DNA from 2 places in the Priestia sp. SIMBA_032 genome. Region 2 is predicted to be linked to the other one. Evidence: riboswitches for the same ligand, from Rfam matches in the RefSeq annotation. Region 2 holds a riboswitch; the other holds the start of a gene.
The links. Region 2 has a riboswitch for cyclic di-AMP ahead of gltT (glutamate/proton symporter GltT). Riboswitches for the same ligand answer to the same signal wherever they lie in the genome.
Positions count from the first base shown of each region.

Region 1: another riboswitch for cyclic di-AMP. It lies ahead of SB717_RS17840 (potassium channel family protein); the one in region 2 lies ahead of gltT (glutamate/proton symporter GltT).

Region 1 covers NZ_JAWRXD010000005.1:150,418-158,736, forward strand. Annotated here, with positions in the region: gene SB717_RS17820 (S1C family serine protease) at 1-362, shown strand, start outside; gene SB717_RS17825 (peptidyl-prolyl cis-trans isomerase) at 359-1,261, shown strand; gene SB717_RS17830 (Lrp/AsnC family transcriptional regulator) at 1,550-2,005, opposite strand; gene SB717_RS17835 (carboxymuconolactone decarboxylase family protein) at 2,126-2,584, shown strand; cyclic di-AMP (ydaO/yuaA leader) riboswitch at 2,700-2,844, shown strand; gene SB717_RS17840 (potassium channel family protein) at 2,969-3,628, shown strand; gene SB717_RS17845 (TrkH family potassium uptake protein) at 3,632-4,951, shown strand; gene SB717_RS17850 (YjcZ family sporulation protein) at 5,279-5,359, shown strand; gene SB717_RS17855 (YjcZ family sporulation protein) at 5,549-5,635, opposite strand; gene SB717_RS17860 (tetratricopeptide repeat protein) at 5,809-6,306, shown strand; gene ggt (gamma-glutamyltransferase) at 6,716-8,319, shown strand, end outside.
Region 2 covers NZ_JAWRXD010000031.1:13,428-21,746, reverse strand. Annotated here, with positions in the region: gene SB717_RS30985 (hypothetical protein) at 1-87, opposite strand, end outside; gene SB717_RS30980 (APC family permease) at 408-1,721, shown strand; gene SB717_RS30975 (hypothetical protein) at 1,852-1,986, opposite strand; gene SB717_RS30970 (EcsC family protein) at 2,123-2,914, opposite strand; gene SB717_RS30965 (DedA family protein) at 2,939-3,544, opposite strand; gene ytvI (sporulation integral membrane protein YtvI) at 3,705-4,736, opposite strand; gene gltT (glutamate/proton symporter GltT) at 4,950-6,209, opposite strand; cyclic di-AMP (ydaO/yuaA leader) riboswitch at 6,316-6,455, opposite strand; gene SB717_RS30950 (undecaprenyl-diphosphate phosphatase) at 6,729-7,553, opposite strand; gene SB717_RS30945 (hypothetical protein) at 8,012-8,302, shown strand.

The DNA.
Region 1 (8,319 bases), on a different contig from region 2:
CGATTGAACAGCTGATGAAAAACGGAAAAATAACGCGTCCATATATGGGGGTAGGTCTTCAAGATGTAGGTCAGCTTTCAGCTGCAACAAAACAAGATCAGCTAGGCCTAACAAGCGATACATCTGAAGGAGTTGTCGTAACGACGGTTGAACCGTTCTCTTCTGCTTCTGATGCAGGTTTACAATCAAAAGACGTGATTGTTGCCATCGATGGAAATGAAGTCAAAACATCCAGTGATTTACGTCAATATCTATATACAAAACGCAAAGTAGGAGACACGGTAAAATTAGACGTGTACCGAAATGGAAAAAAACAAACCATTTCTCTGAAGCTTTCAGAGCAGCAGGATAACAATGGATGAGTTCAACACCGTTAAAGCTGCTGCTAGCAGTATTAACAGCGTTCGGATGTTTAACCGGCTGCGGAGGGAAGCATTCAAACACGATGTTTCCTTCTGTAGAAATTAGTCAGCTATCTTCTGCCAAAGAACTGGCAGCGTATGAGGGAGGCAAGGTGACAGGAGCTGAATTCAACCGTTTTTTAGCCGTTGAAGGGTTCTTAAATCCGGATGCTCCGCTAAATGATACAAGCTACCGCAAAGAGTTATTGCGGCAGCTTGTTATGCAAAAAATTTTAATTTCGCATCTAAAGACAAGCGATAAAGTACAAAAACAAGTCGAGGATATGTGGAAGCAAATTAAACGCTCATATGACGAGGATACAAGAAAACAAGGTTATGAAGTGTTAAATATTCGTTCTAGTGATGTAACCAGCCAGCTAACGAATCAATTTAAATTAGAAGAATATTTCCGTAAACAAATTACGTCTGATGAACTAACTGCTTATTATAAACGTATTGAAAACGATCTGACGCGCGTATCTTTTACGCGGCTGGCTTTCTCCACTTTACATGATGCCGATGCTGTTGCCGCTGAACTGCAAAAGGGAACATCGCTTCAAGACGTTCAAAAAAAATATGCTGATGTTCAGATAATCAGCAAAATAGAGAATGATGATAATCTAAAGCTTTCAAGTCTATCTCCCTCTTTTATAGATGTTTTAAAAAAACAGCACATAGGAGAGAGTAGTGAGCCTATTAAAATGGGTAAAGTCTATTATCTTCTTATTTTAAAACAAAAAGATAAAAAAACGGAATCAGAAGCCAAAGAAGAAATGATGAAAGAACTTGTTTTGAATCATATCAACCGGTATAGCCAGGATGAACTGCCAAGGTTTCATGTGACTTTTAATCTTAGGTAGTTCCCTTTTATATAGATTGATTGTTTTCAAAAAACAAGCAGGTAAAAGAGCTCTCTATTAATAGAGAGTTCTTTTACATTTTTAAGTAGACAGAAATGTCGGCACCTGATAAAATGAAGTTGTAAAACTTTCATTATTCGGAAAATTTATACCCTCCAGTTTTGGAGGGTTATTTTTTATGCTGTTGGATGAATAAAAGAGGCTGGGACAAAAGTAGTTTAGTGGAAAGAAGATCCGAACGATGAATCGTTCGGATTTTTTCGTTAGTATGGTGAACATATGTTTCAATCACTTTTCATCTTTTATATGACTCAATAATGTAGAAGACATCTCTACATGGGAAAGGGCGATGTGTGAAATCGTTTTGGCATAGGGTGTGATTTCATTAATAAATTGTTCGAGTACGTGCAGGTGAGGAAGCTGAAGCTTTGTAATGAAGCAGGCTTGCCCGGCGATACGTTCACAGAATAAAGCATAGGGATACTGAGAAATAAATCGTTTAAAACGCTCGTGCTCTCCGTTTTTCATGGTTACTTCAATAAAACACGACACGGGCAACTGCAGCTTTTCATAATCAATATCGATTGTATATCCTTTTATAACACCAAAGCTCTCTAGCTGCCTTACTCGCTCTGCTACTGAAGGAGGAGACAGGTTAATTTGTTTTCCTAGCTCTCGTAAGGAAAGACGGCTGTTTTGCTGCAGCGCCTGCAAAATCGATAAGTCAATTTCATCAATTTTCAATTGAAAACCTTCTTTCTTATTAACATTTCATTTGATTAGTAATAGAAGATAATATGTTTTATATGTTATCTAAAATCTCCATTTTTCTTACTATAATAATTAAAAAGGAGTGAGTGAAAAATGGCAAGAGTTTTGTTAACAAACGAAGAGGGAACAAATTTTGAAAAAGCACTGAATTTAATTCCACATGTAAAAAGGTTGTATGATGAGCTATACGACAAGCTTTGGAACAGCGATATAGTAAAAAGGGAAACAAAGGAAAAAATCAGGCTTTATCTAGCGGGTGTGAATGGCTGTGAGACGTGTTTGAGCATGTCATATGTAGGTGATAAGACGCTTAATCAAAAAGTATTAAGAGAAGAAGAAATTGAAGAAAAAGATCGACTGCTGTTTCGATTCATTGATGTGTACCGGGTGAGTCCAAGGGATTTGACGGATGCTGATATGAATCAATTAAAGAAATTTTACAGTGATACACAGCTGTTAGAGCTTTTGGCTGTTATTAATTTGTTTGATCAATTTCACAAACTCATTGTCAGTTTAGATTTATATGATTTTTGCAGCTTACAGGGCAAGTGATGTCATTCTTAAAAATATCTTGACAGACAAAATCGACAGGAGTAAGATAGCTTTCGTGAAGTGAAACGTATCATGAATCGAATCCATTATTCTAAAAAATAGATCATAGACATTTAAATAAAAATCGCTTAATCCATTACGGAGCGGAGGACCCATTATTTACGCACATATTGTGCTCCGGGGTGAATCCTTAAAAAGGTAGGGTTACTCTTAAAACCCGAACCCGACAGCTAACTTCGCAAGCGTTTTGAGGGGGAAGAGTGTGAAAAAACACAGGAGCCTTCCTGTGTTTTTTTGCGCTTTTTTTAAGAAAAAGATGTAATTTTTTAGAAAAAGTATAAGCTAAGAGAACACACAGCAGTTGAAGAAAGGAATAAATACATTATGAAAAAACAGTTTGCTGTATTGGGATTAGGTCGTTTTGGAGGAAGTTTGGTTGAAGAGTTTGCTAACCTGGATGTGGATGTGCTCGCTATTGACCGCAATCAGGAGGTAGTAAAGAAATATAGCAACTCAGCTACATATGTTGTGCAGGCAAACGCGATTGATGAAGCTAGCTTAAAAGGGCTAGGTATTCGCAATGTCGATCATGCTCTTATTTCGTTTGGGGATGATATCGAAGCAAGCGTTCTTGCAACGATGCTTTTAAAAGATATGGGCGTTAAGCAAGTATGGGTAAAAGCGGTGAATATGTATCATCAAAAGGTGCTGGAGAAAATAGGAGCGGACAAAGTTATCCACCCTGAGCGGGATATTGCTAAGCGGATTGCTCATCACGTGGTGTCAGAAAAAATCATTGATTACATTGAACTGTCAAAGGATTATAGTATTGTCGAAATTGTCGCCTCTAAAAAACTTCATAATAAAACGCTGTTTGATTTAAATATCCGCGCCAAGTACGGCTGCAACATTATCGGCTTTCAGCGAAAAGACGGGGAAATGGTGATTTCGCCTACCGCGCATGAAATAATTGAACAAGGAGATATGCTTATTGTTATCGGACATAATCGCGATTTGAACCGTTTTGAAGAAGAAGGAGTTTAACTTATGAAAAAACAAATCATTAAACTCACCCCTCCGCAGCTGCTTGTCTCCATTTTTGGCGGAGGAATTATTATCGGTGCTCTTCTATTGATGATGCCTTTTTCTACTAATGAGCCAATCCGTTGGGTAGACGCCCTTTTTACGTCTACTTCCGCTATGACAGTGACCGGCTTAGCCGTCGTAGATACAGGTACGCGTTTTACCGTCATTGGTCAAACCATTATTATGCTGTTAATTCAAATAGGCGGTCTTGGCATTATGTCATTTGCCGTGCTGATTTTTATGATGCTAGGTAAAAAAATTGGATTTAAAGAGCGTATGCTCGTTCAGCAAGCATTAAATCAAACGAGCGTCGGCGGAGTTGTCCTGCTAGTTAAAAGGCTGTTCATCTTTTCATTTTTAATTGAGTTTATTGCACTTATTTTTTTAGCGATACGCTGGGTTCCGGAATTCGGATGGTCTAAGGGGCTGTTCTTTAGCTTGTTTCATTCAATTTCGGCTTTTAATAACGCAGGGTTTGGACTACTGTCTGATAACTTAGTTCAGTATGTAGGAGATCCTATTATTAACATAACGATTTCTTTTTTGTTCATCATTGGTGGGTTAGGGTTTACAGTACTTGCTGATATGTGGGTGAAAAAATCGTATAAAAAACTAACGCTACATTCAAAAATTATGATTATCAGCACTTTCGCCATTAACATGATTGCCATGCTTTTTATTTTTTTCTTAGAGTACAGCAATTCGCATACACTCGGAAGTTTATCATTAGGAGACAAAGTATGGGCTTCTTATTTTCAAGCGGTAACAACAAGAACCGCTGGCTTTAATACGATTGATTTAGCTCACCTGCATGACGCAACGGTCTTTTTAATGGTTTTGTTAATGTTTATTGGTGCAGGAAGTGCGTCAACAGGAGGCGGTATCAAACTCACGACGTTTGTGGTGATTGTCTTTTCTGTATGGGCATTTTTACGAAGCAGGGAAGATATTGTGCTATTAAAGAGACGCCTTCTTCCTCTTCATGTGTTTAAGGCCCTAGCCATTACGATGATTTCAATTATGTTTGTGTTTGGGGCCATCTTTCTGTTGAATATTTCGGAAAACCTGCCGTTTGTAAAAATTATGTTTGAAGTTGTTTCTGCGTTTGGAACAGTAGGTTTATCGATGGGAGCGACTCCTGAACTTTCTTACTTTGGACGCGTGATTATTATCTTTATCATGTTTTTAGGTAAAGTGGGGCCATTAACGCTTGCGTTTTCATTATCTAAACAAAAGCGTGAAGCCGTTCGTTATCCAAACGAGGATATAATGCTAGGATAGAAAAATCGCCTTCTATGAGGCGATTTTTTTATATTATTTATACGTTCAAGACATATAAGAGGTTACGCACAAAACAGTTGCGATGAATAAAAAGAAGGCAAAGACAAGAACAATGGGCAATTTGGAATGTCGGCGCATTAAAGGCCCCCCTTTTTTATAGTAAAAAAATCTCTTACTATATATAACGAAAGAAACAAAAATATGATTCACTTTTTTTGGCGAAATTTGAAGGTTTTTCTCGTTGAAAAAATCTGCACCCCTGTCCTAAACATTTTGCCAAGCTGTTGCATACACTAAAAGCAGATAACAGGAAGTGAGGGATGGTACGTGGGAAAACAAAATTTTGCGTTAATCGTTGTGTTATTTGTTTTACTTGTTATTGTAGGTGCGTCTGGCTTTCGCTTTTAAACGTTAACTTTATTTGCGCATAGCCCCCGTAAAAAAGGGCATACTAGGCGGAAGTAAAAACCAAAAATTTCTTCAATATTGCCGAACAATGAGTTCCTCTACTCATTCATCTAATCGGTATGTAACCATGCGAAAGCATGGTTTTTTTTGAAATAGGAGAGGATGAATAATGTTCATCCTCTCTAGAAATTAATAGTAGCAAGAACACCCTACGATTACTAATAGAATAAATAAAACAACGATAAATGAAAAACCAAAACCGCCTTTTGCGCCCATATGTGTAACCTCCTTTAATAAAAGTCTCTATATCCTATGTACTAATTGGGTTAAGTGATTGAGAAATTTACCTATTTTTTAACAGTAACGATCTTTTGAGAAGAATGAAGAACACTTACTTTTTTCATTTTCGTAAAAATCCTTTATGATAGGAATAAAAGGAGGGCAAACAGGTGGGAATACATGAACAATACGTCATGAATCAGCTAGAAGAGGGAAAGTGGAAAGAGATCAAACGGGAAATTCAACAAGAAATGAAGAAAAAACCTCAAGCATCTGATTTGTACTGTTACTTAGCGGTTTGTTTAGCAAAGCAAATCGAAGAATCAATTATCTTTGAAAAAATGGTATTAAACTTAGAAATGGACCGGGCTCTTCATCAGGCATTAACATTAAATCCATCTTCAAGCTTGGCGCACTTCGTTCGAGGAATAAAATACCGGGAAACTCCGCTTATGTTTGGAGGGAATTACGAAAAATCGCTGTCTTATTTGCAGAAGGCGCAAGATCTTGGTTTTGAAGGGATTATGCTGCCGCTCGAACTCGCCAAAACCTATATTCAATTAAAAGAAATGGAAAAAGCGAAAGAACAAATCGCCTATGCTCGGGGAATTAATCCTACGCACGCGGACATTAAAAAAGTCGAAAACATGCTCCAAACAGGACGATGAATCAAAAGTCCTGTTTTATTTTTGGTTTTCAGGAAACGTATGCTGATTTTCATAAAGGATTGCTTTTTATATAACAATAAGAATATTTATAAAAAATTTAAGAAGTGCATGTAAGTCGAACGACTTCTTAACTGCTAGATTTTCTACATTATTAGAGCGTTCAGTCTACATAGTTCCAAAAATAGTAAGAAACTATCAGCCTATGGATAAATTATTAGAAAATATAGATAATTATAAATGAATAGAGAGAAAAGTTAAACATGCGATTAACTAAAAAAGCAAAGGTATGATTTACTTTGCTTTTTATTTATACGCATATGTAAAAAATATCATAATAAACCAATTTATTCTTAGGGGAATCCATCGTCTCAGACGATGTGAAATAATGTATTTGAAGGAGGAGACCCAGATGAAGGTTATGAAGATGTTGGCTATTGCGTTATTTAGTTTATGTTTAATTGTCACACCAGCTGCTGCTGAAGTTCCGGGTGTCGACCATTCAATGAAACGGGGTGCTACACAAGGAATTGTAGCGGCATCTCACCCTCTGGCTGCAGAAGCGGGGAGGAAAGTCTTAGCTGAAGGCGGAAACGCTGTAGATGCGGCAGCGGCCATTCAGCTATCTCTAAACGTTGTGGAACCGATGATGTCTGGTATCGGCGGCGGCGGTTTTATGATGATTTATGAAAAAAAGAAAGATAAAATTACGATGCTAGACAGCCGTGAAATGGCACCGGCTGATGTCACGCCTAAGCTGTTTTTAGATTCAAGAGGAAAAGTCATTCCTTTCAGTAAGCGTCACATAACAGGAAAAGCAGTGGGAGTTCCCGGCACGTTAAAAGGAGTAGAAACAGCCCTTAAAGATTATGGAACAATGGACTTATCAGATGTTATTAAACCTGCTATTACTCAAGCGGAACAAGGAATCAAAGTAAATTGGTCGATGGCTCAGTATATCGATGAAAATGTGGACAAGCTTGAAAGATACCAAACGGCCGGTAATGTATTTGTGCCGAATGGCAAGCCGTTAAAAGAAGGAGATAAGCTTGTTCAGCCGGATCTTGCTAAAACATTAAAGCTTATTCAAAAAGAAGGGTCAGACGCTCTTTATAAAGGAGAAATTGGAAAAGCGCTTGTTAAAGAAGTTCAAAAACGCGATGGAAGCATGACCATGGATGATTTAAAAAATTACGTTGTAAAAGAACGTGAGCCGGTCAAAACAACTTACCGAGGCTACGATGTAGTTAGTGCGGCTCCTCCTAGCTCCGGCGGATTAACCGTGCAACAGATTTTAAAGCTAATGGAAGGTTATGATGTAGAAAAAATGGGTTCCAATACGCCTCAGTATTTGCAGCATTTAACGGAAGCGATGCACTTAGCTTTCGCGGACCGCGCGGCGTATATGGCAGATGAAGACTTTTACGAAGTGCCGAAAAAAGGACTGTTAGATGAAGATTATATTAAAGAACGCCGTAAATTAATTAATCCAAACAAAGCAACGCCTAATGTTAAAGAAGGAGACCCTTGGAAATATGAAGGAAAAGAAAATCCAAATAAAGCAACGGTAAAGGAAGAAAATCCAATCGGCCAAACGACTCATTTCTCTGTTGTAGACAAGTGGGGAAACATGGTTTCTTACACGACTACCATTGAACAAGTTTTTGGTTCAGGAATTATGGTTCCTGACTACGGATTTATGCTCAACAATGAAATGACGGATTTTGATGCCACTCCGGGAGGCGTGAACCAGGTTGAGCCTAAAAAACGTCCTCGAAGCAGCATGTCTCCAACGATGTTGTTAAAAGACGGAAAGCCGTTCATGGCAATTGGTTCACCGGGAGGCCCAACCATTATTGCGTCTGTAGCAGAAACGATTATGAATGTTATTGACCATAAGATGCCGATTCAAAAAGCGATTTTAACGCCTCGTATTTATTCAGGCGGCTATCCAACCGTAAGATGGGAACCTGGCTTTAGCCAAGATACACTCCTTGAAATGATGGCTAAAGGACA
Region 2 (8,319 bases):
TTTTTTTGTTTCATCCAATACAACATGCACACCTGGTCCCTTGTTTATCTCCAAGTTTATATAGGGTGTAGCAATCACTTCCTTCATCTCCTTTATCATCATTATAAGTTTATACACCCACGAAAATGTAACCGCATTCAAAAGTTTGTTTTCGTATTTATTACAAGTAGATCACCCTAATCGAAGCTTTTTTACTTTCTTTCATTTTATGTAAAATACTTTCTAGACTCAATGGTAAAAATCAAAGTGAAAAAAAGCATTTTTTTGCTTTACCTAGCAACTAACTAAACGCTCTTTATCTCTTAACGCGCAATTTTCTCTTCTTTTTCAAAAAAAGATGACAAATCTAACAATATAGTATAATAATAAATACTGCAGAATGATTATACAAAGAAAGGATGACAAATATGAATCATGGACCTTCTCTTCTTAAGCAACTAAAATTATGGCATATCGTCGTGATAGGATTAGGCTACATGGCACCCATGGCCGTTTTCGATACATTTGGCATTGTAACTGAATCAACAGATGGACATGTTTCAGGTGCTTATGCATTCACGTTGATTGCTATTTTATTCACAGCCATTAGTTATGGAAAAATGGTAAAAGCTTTTCCCGGAGCTGGTTCTTCTTATACATACGCACAGCAAGTAATGAATCCAAGCATTGGTTTTTTGGTAGGATGGACGGCTCTTCTTGATTATCTATTTCTACCGATGATTAATGCACTTTTGACAAATATTTACCTAAGCTCTCTGTTTCCAGGTGTTCCGAAGGCCGTATGGATTATCAGCTTTATTGTCATCATGACCGTAATGAATATTTTTAGCGTTCATTTAACCGTTTCTTTTGGTACGCTATTAGTTGCTTTTCAAATTTTAGTTGCTATCATCTTTATTATTTTAAGTGCTACAACTCAAGGCGAAGAGTTATCATTTAAACCGTTTATAAGTGAAGCGGCCTCTGTATCTCTGTTATTAAACGGGGCGGCCATTTTATGCTTTTCTTTTTTAGGCTTTGATGCCGTAACCGCCATGGCGGAAGAAACAATTAAGCCTGAGAAAACCATTCCTAAAGGGATTCTCATTATTGCATGCACAGGAGGCGCCTTATTTATTACAGTTTCTTACTTTGCTCAGCTTCTTTTCCCTTCAGCCTCTTTGTTTCATGATTTAGAAGGTGCATCGGCTGAAATCGCTTATAAAATTGGCGGCCAGCTTTTTCAATCTATTTTTGTAGCAGCGGCCTTGACTTCAACTATTGCTTCTGGACTTGTCTCACATATGAGTGCATCAAGACTTCTCTACGCAATTGGGAAAGATGGTTATCTGCCGCGAGAAATTTTTGGCTATATTCACCCTAAAACAAAGACGCCTATTTGGAACGTAGTAATTATTGGTGGTCTCTCTTTAATTTCACTAGGTCTGTCTCTTGAAAAAGCTACCTCTTTAATTAATTTTGGCGCTTTAATTGCGTTCAGCTCAGTGAACATAGCAGTTTTTATCCATTATTTTATTCATCAAAACAAGCGTTCCTTCGGTGGATATATTTCATATGTACTTATGCCTCTACTTGGCAGTGTATTTTTGTTTTTTATGTGGCTTAACTTAGAAAAAACATCCTTATTTATCGGTATTGTTTGGAGTATAATCGGTATTATTTATTTACTGATTGCTAGACGAAAAAATACTATTACCATTCCTACTTTTCATTTTGATTAAGGAAATAGACTTAGCAGACCTCGACATATTTTCCTGGAAATAATGTCGAAAAAAAAGTAATTGAGACATACGCAAATTAATCCCCTCTAAACACGAACAAAAGGGTAAACGATCTAGTATGAATCACTCGTTACACCGCTGTTGATTTCCGTGCAAGGCTTCGCTTTCCGCGGGCGGCCGTTGAGCCTCCTCGGCGCTTTCGCTCCTGCGGGGTCTCATCTGTTCCGCTTTCTCCGCAGGAGTCTTCGCCTTGCTCTCCAATCAACAGCTAGAAGCAACTAAATACTTGAAAGCTACATTTACTATACCAATGAAAAAATCCGAACGTATTTGATTCTCAACTAAGAATCAAACTCGTTCGGATTTTTCTTCAACTAAAATACTCTCATACCAACCTCTTTTTATTTTTTAGATTGTGAGACTTTTTCTAAAATGCGTCTTTTACGGTAAAGCATCATTCCAACTTCTCCTATATCGCTAATCGCTTGTTTGTTAATATACGCTCCAAATACCATTCCTGCTATAGGAATCATTTGAAATAACTTTTTCCATCCCAAGTTGTCTCTATAGGTTAGAAACACTTCTCTCCACCCTTGGAGCTGCTGCAAGCTCTGCGTTCGATTGCCGCTTGCTAATTCTTCTAAAATCGCACGCTTGCCTACAATATCGGAGGATGAAAACTGCATGCATTTGACCATAAAAATGCGTTCCTCTTGCTCAGTGGGATCGTAACCATAAGAAACAGCCACTTCTTGCAGTGTCTTAAGTGTAAGTCCCAATACAAAAGGAATATCAATCGCCAGTGTAAAAATTCCACCTACTCCTGTTGTAGCTCCTTGCAGCTGTGCATTCTTTTTTCGGACTTCAATAAAATACTCCGCCAATTCATCCATTTCCTGCAGAGATAAATGCTGAATATCCTCTATTGAAAGCTGCTTATTTTCTTGTAACTGGGCTGATGCTTTCTCTAGCGTGGCAGACGTATTAGCTAAGTACTGGCCTCCATTATCAACATACTTAGCAATTTCATCTAATAATTTTTCTATTTTTTGATGAATGAACTTTGGCGTTACTTTATCTAAAGCTGAAAAAGGCAAGCGAGCCAGCCGCTCCCAGAAAAAAAGTCCTTTTTGGTCTTTCTCCCACTTTTCAATTTTTCGTAATTCTATTCTCAAATGTTCATGCTCTGACATATCCTCACTCTTTTCCTCGATTTATCAGCTCTGTCCTACTTGTTTATTCCGCACATATTTAATGATAAAAAACAATGCAATTAAAACAACAAGTCCGATTCCAATAGGCTGCATATATTGAGACACAATCGGCCCCACCTCTTTCCACTTAGGTCCTAACTTATATCCTAAATATACGTAAATAGCCGTTACTGGAAGCATCGCAACAAATGTGTAAATAGAAAACAGCCATACGTTCATTTTTGCCATCCCGCACGGAAAAGAGATAGCCGTGCGCACTCCTGGAATAAACCGTCCAAAAAAAGCGACCCCGCTTCCGTACTTATTAAAAAAGCGATCGGCAGCGTCAATTTCTTTTTCTTTCACCAAAAAGTATTTTCCATATTTTAAAACCAGCGGTCTTCCACCATAACGTCCCAGTGCATAAAGAGTCAACGGTCCACAAACACCGCCTACTGTACCTGCAAGGATAGCCAGATACAAGTTCATATCACCTTGGTACACCCAATACCCTACTAAAGGTAAAACAAGCTCTGCCGGGACAAACTCAAACGTTAATGCTAAAATTACGCCAAAATAAGAGAGCTGTTTTAGCGCTTCAATTAAAGAAAGTAAAACCGACTCTAACAAAAATTCTCCTCCTCATGTCATTAAATCTAAGACGGCAAAACTATAATTCAGCCGATTGATAGATAAAAACCAACGCGACATAGTTTTTTCCTTTCCCTCTTTACGTATGACGTACTACAAAAGTTTCAATAAAAAAAAGCGCTAGTTTTATCCAGCGCTTTTATAGTTTAAAGTTAATTTGAATAATACCTACTTTACGAAGAGCATCGTATAAAATAACTAAAGCCGGTCCTAAAAATAACCCAACAAAACCTAAAAGTTTAAATCCAATGTACAAACTAACTAGTGCAGCCAAAGGTGAAATACCCATATTTGTAGAAAATACTTTTGGTTCTACTACACGCCTTACTACCGTAATGACTCCAAATAGAATAAATAAGCCGATTGCAAGTGAATCATGCCCTTGCGTAAGAGCAAAAATCCCCCACGGGACGAGTACAGAGCCTGTCCCAAGGATTGGTAAGATATCGACAATTACAATTAATAAACTAAGCAGCGCGGTATACGGAACATCTAATAGCCAAAGCCCTACATAAGCCATTACAAACGTCATGACACTTAAGATAATTTGTGCCTTGATAAAACCAACTCCCGCTTGGATAAGCTGAGTGATGACAACTTGTAGCTTATATTTCGTTTCTTCTGTTAAGAATGACTTAATTTTATTTTTAATAGCAGGCAGCTCAAGGCTGATAAATACAAGCGCTACTAAATAAATAAGAAACTCTAATAGAAACCCAGGAACAGTAGCGGCAAAGCTAATGATGATTTCTACAGTACTTTTTAATAGAGAATCTAATGAATTTACGGTTTTTTCAAGCGTGCGCTCGATAGAAGAAATCACTTCTGTAGGAAGAGCGTTCGAATAGTACTTCCACTTAATAATAGTTGGATAAATTGCGGTTTCATAGATTTCTTTTACAAATGAAGGCGCTATTTTTGAAAGAGCAACCACTTGCGTAACGATTGTCCGAACAATAAAAAATCCAATAAGTATGAGCGAAACAACATATAAAATGAAGGTCATAAGCACTGCATAGACTCTCTTCATTTTAAAAGATTGATGCAATTTTTGAACAATACCCTCAAGCGCTAATGCTGTTAATAAAGCAAACACAATCGGTAAACTGTAAGGGATTAACAAACATACGATTACTATCGAGGCGATGACCCATATTCGCTTTTTCCACATACTCTACTATCCCCCAACTAGCTAAGCTATCTCTATATTTATTGATAAAGAAAGGAACCAGTGACTGCTTTTATGTAAGAATAAAATTTGGATATATTTATACCTGATGTTACATATTATAGGGTCAATTTCCATAATAATAAAGGAATTATTATGAAAAAAGCTACTTATTCTAATTTTTTGAATAGAATAAGTAGCTTTTTGATTTATAAATTAGCCGGCTCTCATAACCTCTGTACCTTTTTTAGGGTCAAATTTGCCTTCAGATTTAGACATCACAATTGCTGCTAGTGTGTTTCCTACTAAGTTAACAACTGTACGTGCCATATCCATGATTCTGTCTACTCCCGCAATGAAAGCTAATCCTTCTGCCGGAACGCCGATTGTTCCAAGAGTAGCTAGTAATACAACAAATGATGTTCCTGGCACTGCAGCCATTCCTTTAGATGTAACCATCAATACAAGAATGAGTGTCAGCTGTTGAACGATCGTTAAATCAATACCATACACCTGCGCTAAGAATAACGCTGCAATGGCTTGATAAAGAACAGAACCATCTAGGTTAAATGTATAACCAATTGGTACAACGAACGATACGATAGCTTTTGGACAGCCCATCTTTTCAAGCTTTTCCATAATACGTGGAAGAACTGTCTCAGAACTAGATGTACTGTATGCTAACAACAGTTCATCTTTCATATAGCGGAATAAGTGGAAAATGTTAATTCCTGCCCATTTCGCGATTCCTCCTAATACAACAAGTAGGAAGAAAATTAACGCTAAGTAAACTAAGATAACAAGCTTTCCTAATGAAAGGAGTGACTCTAAGCCGAATTTCGAAACTGTTACACCAATTAAAGCAAATACACCAATTGGTGCCACCTTCATTACTAGGTTTACCACGTGAAACATTGCGTGAGAAACGCCATCGAAGAATTGTACAACTGGCTTTCCTCTTTCCCCAATTGCCGCTACTCCTAGTGCAAATAACACTGTAAAGAAGATAATTGCTAGCATATCTCCTTCAACAATTGACTGGAAAAAGTTTGTTGGAACAATGTGTAAGAACGTTTCAGCCACTGACTTTCCTTCTTGCTGTTTGGATGTTTCAACGTATTGTGAAATATCACTCTTCTGTGCTGAATGAATGTCTACACCTTGCCCAGGATGAAAAATATTAGCAACCAATACACCGATTATAATTGCAAAAGTCGTAATAATTTCAAAATAGAGAATGGTTTTAACGCCAAGCTTTCCGACCTGTTTACCGCTCCCTGCTCCTGCAACTCCAACGACTAAGCTTGAGATAACAATTGGAATAACAATCATCTTAATTAATCTTAAAAATAGGTCTCCTAGCGGCTGTAGGTATGTTACTACACGCGGATCGTTAAACCAAATTACCCCTACAAGAACACCGAGGATTAATCCGGTAAAAATCTGCGTAGCCAAACCAAAACGAATTTTTTTCATAGATGTACCTCCCCAAAGATGTATGACATTTGTATATACTTTTCTGAAAAAACAAAAAAAGGCTATTCTTAAGAAAGAACAGCCTTTTACTTACGCTATTTTGGGCTCTTTCTCTCAATAAAGCAAACGGGGTTAACTGTCGGATTCGGAATTGAGAGTTTCCTACCTTTTGTAAGGATTCACCCCAAGGCAGCTTTACTGCCGATAATGATTCCCCCGCTCTATACGATTAAGCTTATTATTCAGTTTTTATAAAGTTAAAACGATCTATACGTTGTCATACGTTTTTTACAGTCAATAAAACTAAACAGAAGTCTTACTTTTACTTAACTTTATACTGCACAAATATTAATTTACTATTTTTCGACACGTTTTGTCAATACCCATGTTTATAAAACGCTTTCAAAAGACAATAATATATATTTATGCAAAAAAGCTATTGCAATGTTGCAATAGCTTTTTCTTGCTTTTTAAGTCTTTATTAGAATTTTAAATGACTAAAAAACATGCGTATTTATTTTATAAAAATACAAAATATAGAATAGCCGCTAAGACAATTCGATAAATGGCAAACGGAACTAATTTAATGCGATTGATTAATTTTAAGAAAAATCGAATCGATATAAGCGCAAAAATAAAGGCGCTGATAAAACCGGCAATAAAAAACGGTAGTGCATCTGATGTGAAATACTGCCAGTTTTTAACCAATGAAAGTCCACTTGCTCCTGCCATGATTGGCACTGCCATAATAAATGTAAAATCTGCGGCTGCCTTATGGCTCATTCCAAGAAGAACCCCTCCTGAAATCGTTGAGCCTGAACGAGAAAAACCTGGCCAAAGAGCAATACATTGAAACAATCCTATACCCAGTGCTTGTCCATAAGACATTTGGTCCACCGTCTCTACACGCGGACGTTTAGGTCCAAACAAATCTGCTAGAATCATTAATACAGCTCCGAACACTAAGCCAATTAGCACCGTATTTAAAGAAAACAAATGTTCATCAATGTAATCATCAAACAAAAGTCCTAACACTCCCGCGGGTAACAAACCAACAATTACCTGCATTAAATTCAAGCGATTTGTCGGTCCAATTGGAGCAGCTGGTTTTTTTCCTAATCCTAATAAATTAATAAAACGATCTTTAAAAATAACAACTACTGCTAAGATTGACCCTAGCTGAATAACAATTTTAAATGTATTAGCTACTGGAGATGAAAATAATTCTTTTGAATTTAACCACAGGTCATCCACAATAATCATATGCCCAGTTGACGAAACAGGAGCAAACTCTGTTAAACCTTCTACAATCCCTAAAATGATTGCTACAATAATTTCCCACATAAAGCTATGTACCTTGCCTTTCTTTCAAATTAATAAGCTTACCGCTTCGTTTTACATGCTCAACTATTTTCCTATTTTGACACTTGCTTTTTTATCATAATTGTTAAAACTATGAAATACAATGTGTATTTGCAAAAAGATAAGAATCTTTAATAATTTGTAATAAAAAGCTTACGTGCTACAACCAAAAAACACGATATCAGCTTTTATTTGTTTTAAAAAGCAGTCACTATGTTCGGTATAAATTCCTGGCCTTTAGCTAAAAATGAATCATCTAGACTATTTTTCTTTAGTGTGAAAAAATGACTAAATCATTATGTTTTTCCCATCTCCCTTTACTGTCATCTATCATTTTAATCAACTAGTGCTGGCTTATACGACATATCCCCTAAGTAATTTGAAACTTTTCTCTCTCTTTTCTCGTATATAGTAGTATCTTTTTTAGGAGGCTTTTTACTATGAATGGAAATGTACGTACAATGAAATGGGTCACTGCTGGGTATGAAGCCTTGCTGGGAATTCCTTTAATTGGCGCGGGGATTGTTATGGGCTTTAGCTATACTCCTCTTTTTATTGGATTTATTCTTCATGCTATCACACTCATTTTAGCTAATAGACGAGGGTTATCTGCTTATGGAAACATACTAGGAATTGTTACCTCACTGGTTGCTTGGATTCCATTTTTAGGATTTATCATGCATATTATTACAGCTATTGTGATTGCAATCGATGCTGCTAGACAACGCTAATTGTCTAGCTTTTTTTA